4 regions of the Cytobacillus sp. FSL R7-0680 genome follow, and region 2 is predicted to be linked to each of the others. Evidence: a T-box and tRNA genes for the amino acid it is inferred to sense, from the RefSeq annotation. Region 2 holds a T-box; the other regions hold tRNA genes.
The links. The T-box of region 2 lies ahead of thrS (threonine--tRNA ligase). A T-box ahead of a tRNA ligase gene usually reads a tRNA of that ligase, here a tRNA-Thr.

Region 1 (2,558 bases), 230 kb from region 2:
AGCTTGGAAGGCTGAGGTTTTACCACTAAACTACACCCGCAATGGGGCGGCTGATGGGAATCGAACCCACGAATGTCGGAACCACAATCCGATGCGTTAACCACTTCGCCACAACCGCCATAAAAGATGGCTCAGGACGGAATCGAACCGCCGACACAAGGATTTTCAGTCCTTTGCTCTACCGACTGAGCTACTGAGCCAAAATAATAAATATGTAAATGGCGGTCCGGACGGGACTCGAACCCGCGACCTCCTGCGTGACAGGCAGGCATTCTAACCAACTGAACTACCGGACCAGATTGCGGGGGCAGGATTTGAACCTGCGACCTTCGGGTTATGAGCCCGACGAGCTACCGGACTGCTCCACCCCGCGATAATAATATGAATGGCGGAGGAAGAGGGATTCGAACCCCCGCGGGCTTTAACACCCCTGTCGGTTTTCAAGACCGATCCCTTCAGCCAGACTTGGGTATTCCTCCGAATAATGGTGGACCTTGTAGGACTCGAACCTACGACCGGACGGTTATGAGCCGTCTGCTCTAACCAGCTGAGCTAAAGGTCCATCATTCTATCTATGGTAGCGGCGGAGGGGATCGAACCCCCGACCTCACGGGTATGAACCGTACGCTCTAGCCAGCTGAGCTACACCGCCATAGAATATATTGTATAAAATTAATTGGTGGAGCCTAGCGGGATCGAACCGCTGACCTCCTGCGTGCAAAGCAGGCGCTCTCCCAGCTGAGCTAAGGCCCCTAAAAATATATATGTATATCTAGTGGTCGGGAAGACAGGATTCGAACCTGCGACCCCTTGGTCCCAAACCAAGTGCTCTACCAAGCTGAGCTACTTCCCGATACAAAACGCGCCCGAGAGGAGTCGAACCCCTAACCTTTTGATCCGTAGTCAAACGCTCTATCCAATTGAGCTACGGGCGCTTAATTTTAAAAAGAATGGTGCCGAGGACCGGAATCGAACCGGTACGGTAGTCACCTACCGCAGGATTTTAAGTCCTGTGCGTCTGCCAGTTCCGCCACCCCGGCACATATTGGAGCGGAAGACGGGATTCGAACCCGCGACCCTCACCTTGGCAAGGTGATGTTCTACCACTGAACTACTTCCGCAAATATTTAAAATGAAAAATGGTGCGGGTGAAGGGAGTCGAACCCCCACGCCTTGCGGCGCCAGATCCTAAGTCTGGTGCGTCTGCCAATTCCGCCACACCCGCATATTAAAATGATCAAATGGTGAGCCATGAAGGACTCGAACCTTCGACCCTCTGATTAAAAGTCAGATGCTCTACCAACTGAGCTAATGGCTCGTACAAAGCACGAGTGGTGCCGGCCAGAGGACTTGAACCCCCAACCTACTGATTACAAGTCAGTTGCTCTACCAATTGAGCTAGGCCGGCAAATACACACAAAAAATGGTGGAGGATGACGGGATCGAACCGCCGACCCTCTGCTTGTAAGGCAGATGCTCTCCCAGCTGAGCTAATCCTCCAATATGTATGCCCGGCAACGTCCTACTCTCACAAGGGGACAGCCCCTAACTACCATCGGCGCTTTAGAAGCTTAACTTCCGTGTTCGGTATGGGAACGGGTGTGACCTTCTCGCTATCGCCACCGGACTTTTTAAAGACATATATTATTATAACGTCTTTAATAAAATTTTCAAGAGAAATTTTAAATCATTCTCTGAAAACTAGGTAATGTTGAAGAAGATTGTTTTGAGTAATCGCCTGAATGCGTGCTGACGCGACTACTTACGTAGTGCTGTCTAGCTGCGGCGGCTTAAAGCCGCCCGCATTTCGTATTGTCCAGCTACAGCGCCTAGGTAGGTGCTTTCGCTTTTCGTTTTTGGTTAAGTCCTCGATCGATTAGTATTAGTCAGCTACATGTGTCGCCACACTTCCACCTCTAACCTATCAACCTGATCATCTTTCAGGGATCTTACTAGCTTGCGCTATGGGAAATCTCATCTCGAGGGGGGCTTCATGCTTAGATGCTTTCAGCACTTATCCCTTCCGCACATAGCTACCCAGCGATGCCTTTGGCAAGACAACTGGTACACCAGCGGTGCGTCCATCCCGGTCCTCTCGTACTAAGGACAGCTCCTCTCAAATTTCCTGCGCCCACGACGGATAGGGACCGAACTGTCTCACGACGTTCTGAACCCAGCTCGCGTACCGCTTTAATGGGCGAACAGCCCAACCCTTGGGACCGACTACAGCCCCAGGATGCGATGAGCCGACATCGAGGTGCCAAACCTCCCCGTCGATGTGGACTCTTGGGGGAGATAAGCCTGTTATCCCCGGGGTAGCTTTTATCCGTTGAGCGATGGCCCTTCCATGCGGAACCACCGGATCACTAAGCCCGACTTTCGTCCCTGCTCGACTTGTAGGTCTCGCAGTCAAGCTCCCTTGTGCCTTTACACTCTACGAATGATTTCCAACCATTCTGAGGGAACCTTTGGGCGCCTCCGTTACTCTTTAGGAGGCGACCGCCCCAGTCAAACTGCCCACCTGACACTGTCTCCCATCCCGATAAGGGATGTGGGTT
Region 2 (2,558 bases):
ATAAATCATCATATGATGAGGACAGTTCATTGGACGAAGAACAAGCTCCTCATTATCCATTTTCATTACAGGGAACATATCTTCTTGATAGTGATCCCAGTGTCCTGAAGTTTTGTAAAGTTCCACATTTGCCATAATTGGTGTATATACATGGTCATAGCCTAAACGCACTTCTTTATCCACGATATAACGTTCAATATTACGGCGAATTGTTGCGCCTTTTGGTAACCATAGCGGTAACCCTTGTCCAACCTTTTGGGAGTTCGTAAAGAGGCTTAATTCCTTACCAATTTTACGGTGATCACGCTCTTTTGCTTCTTCAAGCAAACGCAAGTGTTCGTTTAAGTCATCTTTTGTAAAGAATGCAGTACCATATATACGTTGTAGCATCTTATTGTCGCTATCTCCACGCCAATATGCGCCAGCAATACTTAAAAGCTTAAATTCTTTAATTTTCCCTGTAGAAGGAACATGAACCCCTCGACAAAGATCAAAGAATTCGCCTTGTTCATAAAGGGTAACTGTTTCACCTTCTGGAATGGCGCCAATCAGTTCAACCTTATATTCGTCGCCAATCTCCTCATAGATTTTTAAAGCTTCGTCTCTACTCACTTCTTTACGAACAATCTCAATATTTTCATTGATGATTTTCTTCATTTCTTTCTCGATTTTCGGTAGATCTTCAGGTGTTAATGACTCCTCCATATCGATATCGTAGTAGAAGCCACTCTCAATAACAGGACCTACACCTAATTTAACGTTTTTATATAAACGTTTAATCGCTTGCGCCATTAAATGAGCGGAACTGTGACGCATAATTTCAAGCGCCTCATCACTGCCTTGGGTAATGATCTCCACAGCCGCATCCTCTTCAATTGGACGACGAAGGTCGAATAATTCATTATTCACTTTACCTGCTATGGCTTTCTTTTTTAAGCCAGGGCTGATTGATGATGCGATTTCTTCCGTTGTTGTTCCTTTGGAGAACTCCTTTACTGCTCCATCTGGAAACGAAACTTTAATCATTTCTGACATCATAACTTCCTCCTTGTTTTTGAAAAATAAAAAACTCGCCCCTAATAAAAGGGACGAGTATCATATACACGTGGTTCCACCCTACTTCTCACTTTAAAAAAGTGACTCGTAGCAAGTTAACGGTCTTGTTGCCGCCAATACTTAATCGACGCCTTAGACATCTTTATGTATTGGAGTTCAAAGGTGGTAAGCATTCCATTCGTGTTAGGAAGATTGCAGCCTTGTCTTCCCTCTCTATAAACCGTAAAAGAATACCCATATCCTTATCATTACTGTTCATTGATAATTTCAATATGTAAGTATTATAGTTTTTAATTTACGGAAAATCAAGAGGGTTCACTTATATTTTTACATGCATGCTGTTTACGCATATTAAATTCACTTATATGAAGGATTTCCAATCTCTCTTCAAAAATATTTTTAATTGTACGAACTAAAGGTTGTTCCTCACTTTCACTATATAAACATATTTCCTGAGGAGCGATTGAGAGTAATGGTGCGATTGTAACTGAATCTACATAGACAGGGTGATTAATTAATAATCTTCTATCTATCATCGCCGTTAGGTCCATTCGAGAAAGCTCTTCGAAATGCTGATTAAAAAAGCGAACTTCTTCACCTAAATATAAATGAATCGTGGGTAACTTACTTTCTCTATCCTTAATAAAGTCTCTTAAGGTTTGAATAAACATTTGATATTCCTGTTCCATTTTATATTCATCAATAGACAACTCAACATACTTTGTCATATCGTCTAAAAGCGGTTTAAGACGAAACTTTATAAAAGCATCATAGGAAAAAGAGATATCATCATGCACTAGGCGATCTATAGCCGATCGTAATTGCTCGTGTATATCCACTCTATGTAAAAAAGTAGATAAATCTTCTCTTTGCCCTTCCAATATGGAATGAATGATTTCAAGAATTTGTTGTTGTTCTTCTGAATCTTGATAATAAAACTTTTCGGCCATTATCTTTCTAAACCAACTATCGCATTTACTCTCCATTAAAAAAGCAGAAAATGTTCGTTTTACTTCTTCAATAGATCGTCCACTGCATTGTTCAGGATACATTCTTACTATATATTGACCTTCATTATGAAGAATTGTCGTTTCGCCTTCCGTATAGTTCTGAATCCGGATTGCGTGCTGAAACAGCTCCTCGGCTTCATGCTTATTCCGGAAAATGATCTCTATCAACCAAATCCCCCCTTAACATCTATCTGATTCATATATATGGGAGACTTGGCCAAAATAGAAGTCATGAAGAAAAACTATTGAAAATTATCTTGCCTAAACCCTTCGATTCGGTCCTTCGACAAGCACAGGATCGGTTAAATACTTAATTCTCTCCATTACTCTTCTTGCCTTCATCCGCTCCTCTTCCCCTCGTTGACTATAGGTAAGATGATGTTCAAGTCCTTTATAATCAAAGTTTGAGGTAAAAAAGGTCGGTAACTTTTCAAGCATACGATATTGTAGAATCGGCGACAAAATTTCATCTCTTGTCCAACTAGACATCGT
Region 3 (2,558 bases), 420 kb from region 2:
TAAGTTCCGACCCGCACGAAAGGCGTAACGATCTGGGCACTGTCTCAACGAGAGACTCGGTGAAATTATAGTACCTGTGAAGATGCAGGTTACCCGCGACAGGACGGAAAGACCCCGTGGAGCTTTACTGTAGCCTGATATTGAATTTTGGTACAGCTTGTACAGGATAGGTAGGAGCCTTAGAAGCCGGAGCGCTAGCTTCGGTGGAGGCGTCGGTGGGATACTACCCTGGCTGTATTGAAATTCTAACCCACATCCCTTATCGGGATGGGAGACAGTGTCAGGTGGGCAGTTTGACTGGGGCGGTCGCCTCCTAAAGAGTAACGGAGGCGCCCAAAGGTTCCCTCAGAATGGTTGGAAATCATTCGTAGAGTGTAAAGGCACAAGGGAGCTTGACTGCGAGACCTACAAGTCGAGCAGGGACGAAAGTCGGGCTTAGTGATCCGGTGGTTCCGCATGGAAGGGCCATCGCTCAACGGATAAAAGCTACCCCGGGGATAACAGGCTTATCTCCCCCAAGAGTCCACATCGACGGGGAGGTTTGGCACCTCGATGTCGGCTCATCGCATCCTGGGGCTGTAGTCGGTCCCAAGGGTTGGGCTGTTCGCCCATTAAAGCGGTACGCGAGCTGGGTTCAGAACGTCGTGAGACAGTTCGGTCCCTATCCGTCGTGGGCGCAGGAAATTTGAGAGGAGCTGTCCTTAGTACGAGAGGACCGGGATGGACGCACCGCTGGTGTACCAGTTGTCTTGCCAAAGGCATCGCTGGGTAGCTATGTGCGGAAGGGATAAGTGCTGAAAGCATCTAAGCATGAAGCCCCCCTCGAGATGAGATTTCCCATAGCGCAAGCTAGTAAGATCCCTGAAAGATGATCAGGTTGATAGGTTAGAGGTGGAAGTGTGGCGACACATGTAGCTGACTAATACTAATCGATCGAGGACTTAACCAAAAACGAAAAGCGAAAGCGCCTTGCATAGGTGCGACAAGCATAAGACAGATTTGACAGGAGGTTGTTCTTTAACCTCATGACAAATTTGACTTATGACCTCGAGCACCTAGGCGCTGTAGCTGGACAATACGAAATGCGGGCGGCTCCTAGGCGCCGCAGCTAGACAGCACTACGTAAGTAGTCGCATCAGCAACGCATAGGCGATTACTCATAAATATCTTCTTCAACATTACCTAGTTTTGAGGGAACGATTCCCTTACAATTTCATAGTCCGGTGGCGATAGCGAGAAGGTCACACCCGTTCCCATACCGAACACGGAAGTTAAGCTTCTCAGCGCCGATGGTAGTTAGGGGCTGTCCCCTTGTGAGAGTAGGACGCTGCCGGGCAAACTACCCCAATTTTTGGGGTTATTTTTTGGCCCCTTGGTCAAGCGGTTAAGACACCGCCCTTTCACGGCGGTAACACGGGTTCGAATCCCGTAGGGGTCACCATTTTGGAGGATTAGCTCAGCTGGGAGAGCATCTGCCTTACAAGCAGAGGGTCGGCGGTTCGATCCCGTCATCCTCCACCATTTTTGTGTTTATTTGCCGGCCTAGCTCAATTGGTAGAGCAACTGACTTGTAATCAGTAGGTTGGGGGTTCAAGTCCTCTGGCCGGCACCACTCGTCCTTTGTACGAGCCATTAGCTCAGTTGGTAGAGCATCTGACTTTTAATCAGAGGGTCGAAGGTTCGAGTCCTTCATGGCTCACCATTTATATTTGCGGGTGTGGCGGAATTGGCAGACGCACCAGACTTAGGATCTGGCGCCGCAAGGCGTGGGGGTTCGACTCCCTTCACCCGCATTAGTATTTTATAATGGATATTTGCGGAAGTAGTTCAGTGGTAGAACATCACCTTGCCAAGGTGAGGGTCGCGGGTTCGAATCCCGTCTTCCGCTCCATATGCGCCCGTAGCTCAATTGGATAGAGCGTTTGACTACGGATCAAAAGGTTAGGGGTTCGACTCCTCTCGGGCGCGTTTTATTTCGGGAAGTAGCTCAGCTTGGTAGAGCACTTGGTTTGGGACCAAGGGGTCGCAGGTTCGAATCCTGTCTTCCCGACCACGAATACTTTTTAGGGGCCTTAGCTCAGCTGGGAGAGCGCCTGCTTTGCACGCAGGAGGTCAGCGGTTCGATCCCGCTAGGCTCCACCAATTTAATTTTTAACAATATATTTTATGGCGGTGTAGCTCAGCTGGCTAGAGCGTACGGTTCATACCCGTGAGGTCGGGGGTTCGATCCCCTCCGCCGCTATTGCTTTTTTATTAATGGAGGAATACCCAAGTCTGGCTGAAGGGATCGGTCTTGAAAACCGACAGGGGTGTTAAAGCCCGCGGGGGTTCGAATCCCTCTTCCTCCGCCATTAATATTTATTATCGCGGGGTGGAGCAGTCCGGTAGCTCGTCGGGCTCATAACCCGAAGGTCGCAGGTTCAAATCCTGCCCCCGCAATCTGGTCCGGTAGTTCAGTTGGTTAGAATGCCTGCCTGTCACGCAGGAGGTCGCGGGTTCGAGTCCCGTCCGGACCGCCATTTACATATTTATTATTTTGGCTCAGTAGCTCAGTCGGT
Region 4 (2,558 bases), 2.0 Mb from region 2:
TCTGGTATCATCATGTTTAAGTTCTTCACAATCTCTCTATCACCGTATGCAATTCTTAAGTCTTCAGTAAATAATCTAGACAAGGTCATTCACTCCATCCGAACATTTTAGATCATCATCATGTCATTGATAATGATTATCAACTTCAAAGAAAATTTTATCTAATAAAAGCTATCCTGTCAACCATCAATACGAAAAGTTTTCATTTCCACCATATTTCTTGTTAACCAACCTGTATTCTGCATATATTTTTTAAGGAGAATGCATTTCTCGTTACTGAAGCCTTTCATCCATTCTCTTCACTCATTATGCACTTCGTTAAGGTTAGTAAAAAACAACAAAACTAATCACTTCAACTAAAAAAACTGTAGACAATCTGCTAATAAATAGAGATTGTCTACAGTCCTTTACTTCCATATAAGCGGGTGAAGGGAATCGAACCCTCATCATCAGCTTGGAAGGCTGAGGTTTTACCACTAAACTACACCCGCAAATACCGGTGGTCGGGGTCGAACCGACACTCCGTGATGGAACACGATTTTGAGTCGTGCGCGTCTGCCAATTCCGCCACACCGGCAAATATTCTTTTATTTAATTATGGTGCCGAGGACCGGAATCGAACCGGTACGGTAGTCACCTACCGCAGGATTTTAAGTCCTGTGCGTCTGCCAGTTCCGCCACCCCGGCATGAGGTGTATAAAAATGAGTGAATATGTATTGGAGGCGGCAACCGGATTTGAACCGGTGGTGAAGGTTTTGCAGACCTCTGCCTTACCACTTGGCTATGCCGCCATCAATATAAATAACTACTTGGAGCGGAAGACGGGATTCGAACCCGCGACCCTCACCTTGGCAAGGTGATGTTCTACCACTGAACTACTTCCGCAGATCTGGCTGGGCTAGCAGGGTTCGAACCTGCGAATGACGGAATCAAAATCCGTTGCCTTACCACTTGGCTATAGCCCATTTGTATATTCTATGCATGAAAGCAAAAAATGTGAATTTAAAATAATGGGGCGGCTGATGGGAATCGAACCCACGAATGTCGGAACCACAATCCGATGCGTTAACCACTTCGCCACAACCGCCATAATTGGCAGGGGTAGTAGGAATCGAACCCACATCAAAGGTTTTGGAGACCTTCGTTTTACCATTAAACTATACCCCTAGATGGTGGAGGGGGGCAGATTCGAACTGCCGAACCCGAAGGAGCGGATTTACAGTCCGCCGCGTTTAGCCACTTCGCTACCCCTCCATAAAAAACAATGCCGGCCAGAGGACTTGAACCCCCAACCTACTGATTACAAGTCAGTTGCTCTACCAATTGAGCTAGGCCGGCAAATGGTGGCTCAGGACGGAATCGAACCGCCGACACAAGGATTTTCAGTCCTTTGCTCTACCGACTGAGCTACTGAGCCAAAACTTATACGTTTTACAATATGTTTTAAATTAATTTGTGTGAATTTATGTAGTGGCGGTCCGGACGGGACTCGAACCCGCGACCTCCTGCGTGACAGGCAGGCATTCTAACCAACTGAACTACCGGACCAAATTGCGGGGGCAGGATTTGAACCTGCGACCTTCGGGTTATGAGCCCGACGAGCTACCGGACTGCTCCACCCCGCGATAATATGAATGGTGGAGGATGACGGGATCGAACCGCCGACCCTCTGCTTGTAAGGCAGATGCTCTCCCAGCTGAGCTAATCCTCCAAAATGGTGACCCCTACGGGATTCGAACCCGTGTTACCGCCGTGAAAGGGCGGTGTCTTAACCGCTTGACCAAGGGGCCAATTTATATGTTTAATGGCGGAGAGCAAGGGATTTGAACCCTTGAGACGGCTATAAACCGCCTACACGATTTCCAATCGTGCTCCTTCGGCCAGCTCGGACAGCTCTCCATTGGCTCCGCAGGTAGGATTCGAACCTACGACCGTTCGGTTAACAGCCGAATGCTCTACCACTGAGCTACTGCGGAATAATTTAATAGTATGTATGCCCGGCAACTTCCTACTCTCACAAGGGGACAGCCCCTAACTACCATCGGCGCTTTAGAAGCTTAACTTCCGTGTTCGGTATGGGAACGGGTGTGACCTTCTCGCTATCGCCACCGGACTTTTTAAAGACATATATTATTATAACGTCTTTAATAAAATTTTCAAGAGAAATTTTAAATCATTCTCTGAAAACTAGGTAATGTTGAAGAAGATTGTTTTGAGTAATCGCCTGAATGCGTGCTGACGCGACTACTTACGTAGTGCTGTCTAGCTGCGGCGGCTTAAAGCCGCCCGCATTTCGTATTGTCCAGCTACAGCGCCTAGGTAGGTGCTTTCGCTTTTCGTTTTTGGTTAAGTCCTCGATCGATTAGTATTAGTCAGCTACATGTGTCGCCACACTTCCACCTCTAACCTATCAACCTGATCATCTTTCAGGGATCTTACTAGCTTGCGCTATGGGAAATCTCATCTCGAGGGGGGCTTCATGCTTAGATGCTTTCAGCACTTATCCCTTCCGCACATAGCTACCCAGCGATGCCTTTGGCAAGACAACTGGTACACC

Region 1: it encodes a tRNA-Thr, which carries the amino acid that the T-box ahead of thrS (threonine--tRNA ligase) is inferred to sense. The anticodon was not compared.
Region 3: it encodes a tRNA-Thr, which carries the amino acid that the T-box ahead of thrS (threonine--tRNA ligase) is inferred to sense. The anticodon was not compared.
Region 4: it encodes a tRNA-Thr, which carries the amino acid that the T-box ahead of thrS (threonine--tRNA ligase) is inferred to sense. The anticodon was not compared.

Annotation. Positions count from the first base shown of each region.
Region 1 covers NZ_JBBPAO010000001.1:2,525,770-2,528,327, forward strand. Annotated here, with positions in the region: tRNA gene MKY26_RS12510 (tRNA-Gly) at 1-40, opposite strand, end outside; tRNA gene MKY26_RS12515 (tRNA-His) at 43-118, opposite strand; tRNA gene MKY26_RS12520 (tRNA-Phe) at 128-200, opposite strand; tRNA gene MKY26_RS12525 (tRNA-Asp) at 220-296, opposite strand; tRNA gene MKY26_RS12530 (tRNA-Met) at 300-373, opposite strand; tRNA gene MKY26_RS12535 (tRNA-Ser) at 387-479, opposite strand; tRNA gene MKY26_RS12540 (tRNA-Ile) at 486-562, opposite strand; tRNA gene MKY26_RS12545 (tRNA-Met) at 576-652, opposite strand; tRNA gene MKY26_RS12550 (tRNA-Ala) at 678-753, opposite strand; tRNA gene MKY26_RS12555 (tRNA-Pro) at 777-853, opposite strand; tRNA gene MKY26_RS12560 (tRNA-Arg) at 862-935, opposite strand; tRNA gene MKY26_RS12565 (tRNA-Leu) at 952-1,040, opposite strand; tRNA gene MKY26_RS12570 (tRNA-Gly) at 1,047-1,121, opposite strand; tRNA gene MKY26_RS12575 (tRNA-Leu) at 1,141-1,225, opposite strand; tRNA gene MKY26_RS12580 (tRNA-Lys) at 1,243-1,318, opposite strand; tRNA gene MKY26_RS12585 (tRNA-Thr) at 1,333-1,408, opposite strand; tRNA gene MKY26_RS12590 (tRNA-Val) at 1,425-1,500, opposite strand; rRNA gene rrf (5S ribosomal RNA) at 1,510-1,627, opposite strand; rRNA gene MKY26_RS12600 (23S ribosomal RNA) at 1,857-2,558, opposite strand, start outside.
Region 2 covers NZ_JBBPAO010000001.1:2,294,188-2,296,745, forward strand. Annotated here, with positions in the region: gene thrS (threonine--tRNA ligase) at 1-1,035, opposite strand, end outside; T-box leader at 1,082-1,314, opposite strand; gene ytxC (putative sporulation protein YtxC) at 1,362-2,234, opposite strand; gene dnaI (primosomal protein DnaI) at 2,328-2,558, opposite strand, start outside.
Region 3 covers NZ_JBBPAO010000001.1:2,713,499-2,716,056, reverse strand. Annotated here, with positions in the region: rRNA gene MKY26_RS13640 (23S ribosomal RNA) at 1-949, shown strand, start outside; rRNA gene rrf (5S ribosomal RNA) at 1,220-1,336, shown strand; tRNA gene MKY26_RS13630 (tRNA-Glu) at 1,367-1,441, shown strand; tRNA gene MKY26_RS13625 (tRNA-Val) at 1,446-1,521, shown strand; tRNA gene MKY26_RS13620 (tRNA-Thr) at 1,537-1,612, shown strand; tRNA gene MKY26_RS13615 (tRNA-Lys) at 1,627-1,702, shown strand; tRNA gene MKY26_RS13610 (tRNA-Leu) at 1,712-1,793, shown strand; tRNA gene MKY26_RS13605 (tRNA-Gly) at 1,817-1,891, shown strand; tRNA gene MKY26_RS13600 (tRNA-Arg) at 1,895-1,968, shown strand; tRNA gene MKY26_RS13595 (tRNA-Pro) at 1,977-2,053, shown strand; tRNA gene MKY26_RS13590 (tRNA-Ala) at 2,067-2,142, shown strand; tRNA gene MKY26_RS13585 (tRNA-Met) at 2,169-2,242, shown strand; tRNA gene MKY26_RS13580 (tRNA-Ser) at 2,259-2,351, shown strand; tRNA gene MKY26_RS13575 (tRNA-Met) at 2,366-2,439, shown strand; tRNA gene MKY26_RS13570 (tRNA-Asp) at 2,443-2,519, shown strand; tRNA gene MKY26_RS13565 (tRNA-Phe) at 2,539-2,558, shown strand, end outside.
Region 4 covers NZ_JBBPAO010000001.1:280,925-283,482, reverse strand. Annotated here, with positions in the region: gene MKY26_RS01460 (ABC transporter ATP-binding protein) at 1-83, opposite strand, end outside; tRNA gene MKY26_RS01455 (tRNA-Gly) at 421-491, opposite strand; tRNA gene MKY26_RS01450 (tRNA-Leu) at 495-577, opposite strand; tRNA gene MKY26_RS01445 (tRNA-Leu) at 599-687, opposite strand; tRNA gene MKY26_RS01440 (tRNA-Cys) at 719-792, opposite strand; tRNA gene MKY26_RS01435 (tRNA-Gly) at 812-886, opposite strand; tRNA gene MKY26_RS01430 (tRNA-Gln) at 892-966, opposite strand; tRNA gene MKY26_RS01425 (tRNA-His) at 1,013-1,088, opposite strand; tRNA gene MKY26_RS01420 (tRNA-Trp) at 1,095-1,168, opposite strand; tRNA gene MKY26_RS01415 (tRNA-Tyr) at 1,172-1,255, opposite strand; tRNA gene MKY26_RS01410 (tRNA-Thr) at 1,267-1,339, opposite strand; tRNA gene MKY26_RS01405 (tRNA-Phe) at 1,343-1,418, opposite strand; tRNA gene MKY26_RS01400 (tRNA-Asp) at 1,473-1,549, opposite strand; tRNA gene MKY26_RS01395 (tRNA-Met) at 1,553-1,626, opposite strand; tRNA gene MKY26_RS01390 (tRNA-Val) at 1,637-1,712, opposite strand; tRNA gene MKY26_RS01385 (tRNA-Glu) at 1,717-1,791, opposite strand; tRNA gene MKY26_RS01380 (tRNA-Ser) at 1,807-1,900, opposite strand; tRNA gene MKY26_RS01375 (tRNA-Asn) at 1,903-1,977, opposite strand; rRNA gene rrf (5S ribosomal RNA) at 1,997-2,114, opposite strand; rRNA gene MKY26_RS01365 (23S ribosomal RNA) at 2,344-2,558, opposite strand, start outside.